Regions from separate parts of the Acidovorax sp. SRB_24 genome, predicted to be linked through region 1. Evidence: riboswitches for the same ligand, from Rfam matches in the RefSeq annotation. Region 1 holds a riboswitch; the other holds the start of a gene.
What was found. Region 1 has a riboswitch for glycine ahead of B2J89_RS04760 (trimeric intracellular cation channel family protein). Riboswitches for the same ligand answer to the same signal wherever they lie in the genome.
Positions count from the first base shown of each region.

Region 2: another riboswitch for glycine. It lies ahead of gcvT (glycine cleavage system aminomethyltransferase GcvT); the one in region 1 lies ahead of B2J89_RS04760 (trimeric intracellular cation channel family protein).

Region 1 is NZ_MWOM01000009.1:19,503-23,915, reverse strand. It holds partial or broken gene B2J89_RS04765 (PBP1A family penicillin-binding protein) at 1-1,672, opposite strand, end outside; gene B2J89_RS04760 (trimeric intracellular cation channel family protein) at 1,733-2,347, opposite strand; glycine riboswitch at 2,571-2,661, opposite strand; gene lipA (lipoyl synthase) at 2,829-3,809, opposite strand; gene lipB (lipoyl(octanoyl) transferase LipB) at 3,824-4,413, opposite strand, start outside.
Region 2 is NZ_MWOM01000002.1:21,417-25,829, reverse strand. It holds gene gcvP (aminomethyl-transferring glycine dehydrogenase) at 1-775, opposite strand, end outside; gene gcvH (glycine cleavage system protein GcvH) at 800-1,174, opposite strand; gene gcvT (glycine cleavage system aminomethyltransferase GcvT) at 1,263-2,399, opposite strand; glycine riboswitch at 2,445-2,557, opposite strand; glycine riboswitch at 2,571-2,673, opposite strand; gene B2J89_RS00775 (TRAP transporter large permease) at 2,680-3,957, opposite strand; gene B2J89_RS00770 (TRAP transporter small permease) at 3,954-4,413, opposite strand, start outside.

The DNA.
Region 1 (4,413 bases):
CAAACCCGAAACGGGAGGCGAACTGCTGCACATACTCCGCGCCCGCCGCCTGCATCAGATTGACGGCAACCAGATTCTTGGACCGCACCAAGCCCCGCCGGGCCGAAATGAAGCCTTCATAGTTGCCGCCGTAGTTGCGCGGGCTCCAGGCTTTTTGGCCCCGTGCCGAGGGGGTGACCACCCGCTGGGTATCGTCGACCAGGGTGCCAGGAAAGTAGCCTTTTTCCAGCGCCGCGGAAAAGACGAAAGGCTTGAAGGTCGAGCCCGGCTGGCGCACCGCCTGCACTGCATGGTCGAAATTGTTGAACCGGAAGTCGAAGCCGCCCGTCAACGCCAGGATCTCCCCTGACTCGGCATCGATGGACACGAGCGCCCCCTCCATCTTCGGCAGGTGGCTCAAGTGCCACCGTTGCTGCGCATCGGCCAGCACGCGGACCACGGCGCCCGGGCCGATGCGTGTGCGCGCTGGCGCATCCGGCATGAGGGCGCGGCGGGCGCTGGCGCTCAGCGCTTTGCGGGCGATGTGGACCGGTGTGCCGTCGCGCAAGGCCGCCACGATGCCTGCCGTGTCCGAGGCCTCCAGCACGATGGCTGCGCGCAACGCCCCACTGTCGCGGTAGGGCGCGAGCGCCTTCCGGATCGCTGGCAGATCGCCGCCACGGACCGGCGCGCTGGCACGACCTTCCGGCCCGGCATAGCCGCGCTGGCCCTGGGCATCGACCAGGCCCCTGCGCAACGCGCGCGAGGCGGCCTGCTGTTCGGGCAGGCTGATCGTGGTGTGCACATCGAGCCCCATCGAATAGGCGCCGTCGCCATATTGCGCGACCATCATCTGGCGCGCTTGCTCGACGGCATACGCGGCGCTGGGCACGATGGAACGGGAGCGGGGCCTCAACACCAAGGCTTCGGCGCGGGCCGCCGCATGGGCAGGGCCGTCCAGATGGCCGAGTTCCCGCATGCGGTGGAGGATGTGCTGCTGGCGGACGATGGCGCGTTCGCGGTTGGCCACAGGGTTGTAGGCCGAGGGGGCTTTGGGCAGTCCGGCGAGGAGGGCCGACTCGGCAACGCTCAACTGATCGAGGGTCTTGTCGAAATAGATGGACGCGGCCGCAGCGAATCCGTACGCGCGTTCACCCAGATAGACCTGGTTCATGTACAGCTCAAGGATCTTGTCCTTGCTGTAGACCGATTCGAGTTTGTAGGCCAGCAGGATCTCCATGATCTTGCGGCTGTAGGTCTTTTCCCGGCTCAGGAAGAAAACGCGTGCGACCTGCATCGTGATGGTGCTGCCGCCCTGGGCATGCTCTCCCGCCCGGAGATTGCGCCAGGCCGAGCGCGCCAGGCCCGAGAAGTCCACCGCGCCATGTTCGTAGTACCTGGCATCCTCGATCGCCAGCAACGCTTGCCGCATGGTCTGCGGGATGCGCTCGATCGGCACAAATTCGCGCCGCTCCTGGCCATACTCGGCCAGCAAGCTGCCATCCCTGGCATAAATCCGCATCGGCAGCTTGGGGTCGTAGTCGGCGAGGTGGTCGATCGCGGGCAAGCGTTGCCACAGCACGTAGAGGCCGTACGTTGCGCTGAGGGTGGCGCAGAGGAACAACCCGATGACCACACCGGCCACAAAGGGCCATCGCGAACGGGTTTTTGCAGGGGGGGTATTGGGGGTCATGGGAAGGGGTTTGGCCACCGCGTTGGCGATGTGCGCTCCGCCAGGGGCCTGCGCGCTGCGCTATTCCCAGCGCTGCTGAAAGGAAAATGTGGGCAGCTTCCAGCCTTGCCAGATCGCCAGCAGACGCAGTGCCAGGCCCACCCCGAAGCTGATTCCCGTGCTCAGATCGACATCGACGCCGAACTCCAGCAGGGCAAGAAACACGGTGCAGACGATCAGCGAGACGACCGCATACAGCTCACGCCGAAACACCACGGGCACCTGGTTGCACAGGACGTCGCGGACGATGCCGCCAAAAATGCCGGTGATCATCCCGGACATGACGACCACGGGAAAGGCGTAGTCCATCTCGCGCGCGACATTGCAGCCGATCAAGGAAAACGCGATCAGTCCCATGGCGTCGAGCACCAGAAATACCCGCTTCAACTGCTGCATGTGGGACGCCACCACCGTGGTCAGCAGTCCGGCAGAAATCACCAGGTAGATGTATTCCGGGTGCTGGGTCCAGCCGATGGGAAAGTGGCCGAGGATCATGTCGCGCACGGTTCCGCCGCCGAGCGCCGTGACAAAGGCGATCACGGCGACGCCGAACATGTCCATGTTGCGACGGCCGGCCGCAAGGGCGCCCGACATGGCTTCGGCGACGATTGCCACCAGATAGATGGCGGTCAGCACGCCGGCCCCTGGCAAGCAGCAACCGGCCGCTCGACGAGCGTGAAACAAGGGAACGAAAACATCGGGGGACGACACCTCAGAGGCAGGGCGCGCGGTGCCGCGGGCCCTGGAGCGCCTCTCCCTCTGTCCTTTTACCTGAGAGTTTCGGCTGCGCGAGCAGCCTGCCCCTTCGGTGGGTCATCAACGCGCAAAGTGCGGTATGTGACCTCTCTCCAGTCGGCGAAATGGTTTTGCGGTCCGGTATGCCTGAGCGATGATGGGAGCTTGCGCCTTCGGCGGAGGCGCAAGGCGCCTCTCTCTCCCGCAAAACAAGCCGATTGTAACGGACGCCTGCCAGTGCCGTCGGCCTCCGTCGGCTGCCACCGCATTCGTGCGCTTGCACGGCACGCCGTTCAGGCCGGGAAGCGCGATGGGCCGCTGCACTTGCCGCTCGGTGCGCACCCGCTTCTCATCTGTTCCATCCACCACAGCGGGGTGGCATTCACACACCGGCAGCGTGGGCCTGCTGGTCGGCGTGGTAGCTGCTGCGCACCATGGCGCCCACGGCAGCGTGGGAAAAGCCCATCTTGTAGGCCTCTTCCTCAAACATCTTGAAAGTGTCGGGGTGCACGTAGCGGCGCACCGGCAGGTGGCTGCTGGACGGAGCCAGGTACTGGCCGATGGTCAGCATGTCGATGCCGTGCGCGCGCATGTCGCGCATGACCTGCAGGATCTCCTCGTCGGTCTCGCCGAGGCCGACCATGATGCCGCTCTTGGTCGGCACGTTCGGGTGCAGGGCCTTGAACTTTTTCAGCAGGTTCAGCGAGAACTGGTAGTCCGAGCCCGGGCGCGCTTCCTTGTACAGGCGCGGCGCGGTTTCCAGGTTGTGGTTCATCACATCGGGGGGCGCGGCCTTGAGGATTTCGAGCGCGCGGTCGTCGCGGCCGCGGAAATCGGGCACCAGGATCTCGATCTGCGTGCTCGGCGAGAGTGCGCGGATGTGCTGGATGCATTCGACGAAATGGCCCGAGCCACCGTCGCGCAGGTCGTCGCGGTCCACGCTGGTGATCACCACGTATTGGAGGCGCAGCTTGGCAATCGTCTGGGCCAGCTTGAGCGGCTCGTCCTGGTCGAGCGGATCGGGGCGTCCATGGCCCACGTCGCAGAACGGGCAGCGGCGCGTGCACTTGTCGCCCATGATCATGAAAGTGGCCGTGCCCTTGCCGAAGCATTCGCCGATGTTTGGGCAGCTCGCTTCCTCGCAGACTGTGTGCAGCTTGTTCTCGCGCAGGATGTCCTTGATCTCGTAGAAGCGCGTGGTCGGCGAGCCAGCCCTGACGCGGATCCATGCGGGCTTCTTGAGCACTTCGCCCTGCTCGACCTTGATCGGAATGCGCGAGAGCTTGGCGGCGGCCTTTTGCTTGGCCAGGGGGTTGTAGGCTTCGGTGGACTGCGCTTCGCGGACGACTTCAGGGGGGCTCATGGCGTGTAGGCGGTTCAGGGAGCGAGCCGGGTGCAGAGCTGTTGGCCCAGCACCTGGGCGGCTTCGTCCCAAGTGGTGTGGACCCCGATTGTAGAAAGGTCCACCGTTTGCAAGCCGGCATAACCACAAGGGTTGATGCGCGCAAAGGGTTCGAGGTCCATGGCCACATTGAGCGCGACGCCGTGGTAGCTGCAGTGGCGACTGACCTTGATGCCCAGCGCCGCGATCTTGCCCAGTCCCGCGAAGTCGGGCGCGCCGCTGGCGCCGTGCTGCGGGCGCTGCGGCAGCAGCGCATGGCTGCGCGGGTCGTCCAAGCGCACGTAGATGCCGGGGGCGTGGGCCACGCGGTGCCCGGTCACACCGTAGTGCGCGAGCGTGCGGATCACGGCCTCTTCAATGCGGTAGACCAATTCCTTGACGTAATAGCCGGCGCGCCGCAGATCGACGAGCGGGTAGGCCACCACCTGGCCCGGGCCGTGGAAGGTGACCTGGCCGCCGCGGTTGGTGGCCACCACGGGGATGCCGCCGGGCTGCAGCACATGCTCGGCGCGGCCCGCCAGGCCCTGGGTGAAGGTGGCAAGGTGCTCGCACAGCCAGAGCTGGT
Region 2 (4,413 bases), on a different contig from region 1:
GGTCGGCTGCTGCGATGAAGGCGGCCTGTCGGGCGTGGGCTTTCTCCACGTCGGCACGCAGGTCGTCGATGCGGCCGCTGGTGGCGGGGTACTGGGCCAGCACGGCGAAATAGTCGCCGTCCAGCGCGGCGTCCCACTGTTCGCGTGAATCAGCGAGCACGACCTCAATGCCCAGCGGCTGGGCGCGGGTCTGGATGACCTCGATGGTCTGCGGGTGCGCGTCGCCGGCCACGATGAAGCGGTTGCTGCGGGATTTGACCGAGCGCTTGGCCAGCGCCATGGCCTCGGCGGCGGCCGTGGCCTCGTCGAGCATGGAGGCGTTGGCCATGGGCATGGCCGTGAGGTCGCACACCAGGGTCTGGAAATTGAGCAGGGCTTCGAGGCGGCCCTGTGAGATCTCGGCCTGGTAAGGCGTGTAGGCCGTGTACCAGGCCGGGTTCTCCAGCACGTTGCGCAGGATGACGCCGGGCGTGTGCGTGCCGTAGTAGCCCTGGCCGATGAAGCTGCGCAGGACTTTGTTCTTCGATGCCAACGCCTTGAGTTCGGCCAGCGCCTGCGCCTCGGTCACCGGCGCGGGCAGGTCCATGGCGCGGCTGCGCGCAATGGAACGGGGCACGATGGAGTCGATGAGGGCGCGGCGCGAGGCCTCGCCGACCACCGACAGCATGTGCGCCTCGTCGGCCGGATCGATGCCGATGTGGCGGGGCAGGAATTCGGTGGCGTTTTCGAGCTCGCCGAGCGGCGAAAGGTTCTGCAGGGCGGAGGGCATCGGCATGGGAAGGGCCAGTCTGGAAGGGGGTTAGGCGTTCTGGGCGAAGTCGGTGTAGGCGGTCTCGTCCATGAGCTCGGTCAGTTGCGCCGGGTCGCTGAGCTTGACCTTGAAGAACCAGCCTGCGCCCAGCGGGTCGGAGTTGGCGAGCGACGGGTCGGCGCGCAGGGCTTCGTTGACTTCGACGATTTCGCCGCTCAGCGGCATGAACACATCGGCCGCGGCCTTGACCGACTCGACCACGCCGGCGACATCGCCCTGCGCAAAGGTGGCGCCGACTTCGGGCAGGTCGACGAAGACCACGTCGCCCAGCGCGTCTTGCGCGTGCACGGTGATGCCGACAACGGCGGCCTGGGGGTCAGCGGCGTTGACCCATTCGTGGTCGCGCGAGTAATGGATGGACATGGAACAGTTCTCCGGTCAAAGTGGTGGAATCAGGAATGTAACGGGCGGCGCAGGCAAAAAACGCATGGGCGCACGCCCGCAGCTGCGGTCAGCCGCGGTGGTAGCGCGTGGGCACGAAGGGCGTGGGCGCCACCACCATGGGCACGGGCTTGCCGCGCACGAGGGCGAACAGTTCGGTGCCAACGGGGGCGTAGTCGGGCTGCACATAGGCCATGGCGATGGGCTGGTTCAGCGTGGGGCTCAGCAGGCCGCTGGTGACCTGGCCGACGGCCTGGCCGTCCAGGTTCTCCAGCACGGCGGGTTCGCGCACGGGGACGCGCTCTTTGGCGACCAGGGCGACGCGCTTGCGCGTGAGCAGGGCGGGGTCGTCGAGCTGCGCCAGCACCGTGCCGGCGCCGGGAAAGCCGCCCGCGCGCGCGCCGCCGCTGCGGCGCACCTTCGAGATCGCCCAGTTCAGGCCCGCCTCGGGCGGCGTGGTGCTGGTGTCGAGGTCGTTGCCGTACAGGCACAGGCCCGCTTCCAGGCGCAGCGAGTTGCGTGCACCCAGTCCGATGGGCTTGACTTGGGGCTGCGCCAGCAGCGCGCGCGCCAGGGTGTCGGCCTGGGCGGCGGGCACGGAGATTTCAAAACCGTCCTCGCCGGTGTAGCCGCTGCGCGTGACAAAGCAGTCGCTGCCCGCGATGCGGAAGTTGCCGCCGGTCATGAACACCAGCTTGTCGGTGCCGGGCGCCAGGCGCGCGAGCACGGCTGCGGCGTGCGGGCCCTGCAGCGCCAGCAGGGCCTGGTCGGGCAGCGCAATGACCTGGCAGCGCTGGCCGATGTGGGCCTGGATGTGCGCGATGTCGCCCAGCTTGCAGGCGCCGTTGACGATGGCGAAGATCTCGTCCTGCGCCACGCGAAAAAACATCAGGTCGTCGATGATTCCGCCCGCGTCGTTGAGCAGCAGGCCGTAGCGCTGCTTGCCCACGGGCAGGTCGACGACGTCGACGGGCATCAGGGTTTCGAATGCGGCCGCGGCGTCGGGTCCGATCAGGCGCAGCTGGCCCATGTGCGAGACATCGAACAGGCCGGCTGCCTGGCGCGTGTGCAGGTGCTCGGCCATCAGGCCGGCGGGGTACTGCACGGGCATGGAGTAGCCGGCGAACGGCACCATGCGCGCGCCCAGTTCGAGGTGCAGCGCGTTCAGCGGCGTGGTCAGCAAGGGGGCGGCGGCGGTGGCGGACATGGAGATCTCCAGGGCAAATGGGGGCCGTGGCCCACAGGCCACGCGATTTGCCCTGCTGTCCGCTTTACCTGAGAGATTCGCCCGGCGCTGCACAGCGCGGGGGTTGCTCCTTCGGTGGGTGGCCGCTGGGGCGGCCACCTCTCTCCAGCAAGGGAACGCCCGCATCCCTGCGGGCGCTTGTCAGTCCTTTTGCCTGAGCGTTTGGTTTTCACCTGCGCCTTCGGCGGTACCGCGCACCAGGCAATGGCGGGGCACTCTCTCCTGAACCGGCGAATTCTACCTACTTTGCGTAGACCAGATCGCGCAGCGCGAGCGACAGCGAGGGCACGTAGGTGATGACCATCAGGCAGGCCAGGATGACCAGCACAAAGGGCAGCAGGTGCGTGACGATGCGGTCGAGCGAGATGCGCGCCACCGTGCAGGCGGCGAACAGGTTAACGCCGAACGGCGGCGTGATCATGCCGAGCGCCAGGTTGACCACCATGATCAGGCCAAAGTGCACCGGGTCGATGCCGAAATGCTGGGCCACGGGCGCCAGGATGGGCGCCAGCACGATGATGGCGGCGCTGGTCTCGATGAACATGCCGATCAAGAACAGGGCCGCATTCACCCCGAGCAGGAACAGCGCGGGCGACTGCAGCACCTCCTGCAGCCAGCGGCCGATCGCGTCGGGCACGCCGGCGCGCGTGATCAGGAAGGCGAACAGCCCGGCGTTGGCGATGATGAACATGATCACCGCCGACGAGAGCACCGATTTGCGCAATATCGCGGCCAGGTCCTGGGGCTTGATCTCGCGGTAGATCACGACGCCCACCACCAGCGCATAGAACACCGCCACGGCCGAGGCCTCGGTGGGCGTGAAGATGCCGCCGTAGATGCCGCCCAGGATGATCACCGGCATGAGCAGCGCCCAGCCGGCCTGCAGCGTGGCGCGGCCGAGCGGCATGCGCCCCGTGCCGTCGTTCTTGCCCCAGCCCTTCCATTTGCAATAGAGCCACACGAACAGCATCAGCGCGCCGCTGATGAGAAAGCCCGGGCCAAAGCCCGCGATGAACAGTTCGCCGATCGACACCTCGGCGCTCACGCCGTAGAGGATCAGCGGAATCGACGGCGGAATGATCACGCCGAGCTCGGCGCTCGTGGCCTGCAGCGCGGCGGCGTAGCTGGTCGGGTAGCCGTGCTTGATGAGCGCGGGGATCAGGATGGCGCCGATGGCGAACGTGGTTGCCACCGACGAGCCCGAGACCGCCGCAAAGATCATGCAGGTCAGCACGCAGGTCATGGGCAGGCCGCCCTGCACGCCGCCGACGATGCTCTTGGCGAACTCGACCAGGCGGCGCGAGATGCCGCCGGTCTCCATCAGGTTGCCGGCGAGGATGAAGAATGGAATGGCGGCCAGCGGAAACTTGTTGATGGAACCGAACATTTCCTTCACGGAAATCAGCATGTGCGCGTTCGACGCCTGGATGCCCAGGATGGCCGCCAATCCGATGGACACCGCAACGGAAACGGTGAGCGCGAAGCACACCACCATGGTGGAGATCATGACGCTGGTCATTGCGCGGTCTCCAGTTCCATGCGGCGCGGATCGATCAGGTTGCCGATGATGCCGACCACGCAGAACACACCACCGGCCGGCATCGCCAGATAGGCCCAGAACATCGACACCGATTCGAGGCCCGCCATGCTCTGCACGGCGCCGCGCTGGGTGTAGTCCCAGCCCCACCAGATGATGATGGCGATCAGCGTGAGCGCGGCGAGCGCCACGACCCATTCCAGCACGCGCTGCAGATGGGGTGGACTCCAGCGGTAGAGCACGTCCACGCTGACCATGGCGCCCTGGCGGAAGGCCGCCGGGATGCCGAGGAACACCATCCAGATCAGGCTGAAGCGGATCAGCACCTCGGTCCACTCGGCGGGTTGCTCGAACACGAAGCGCATCAGAATCTGGAACATGCCGAGCGCGGACGCGATGGCGAGCATGGCGCAGGCGCCCCACATGGCGACCGACGTG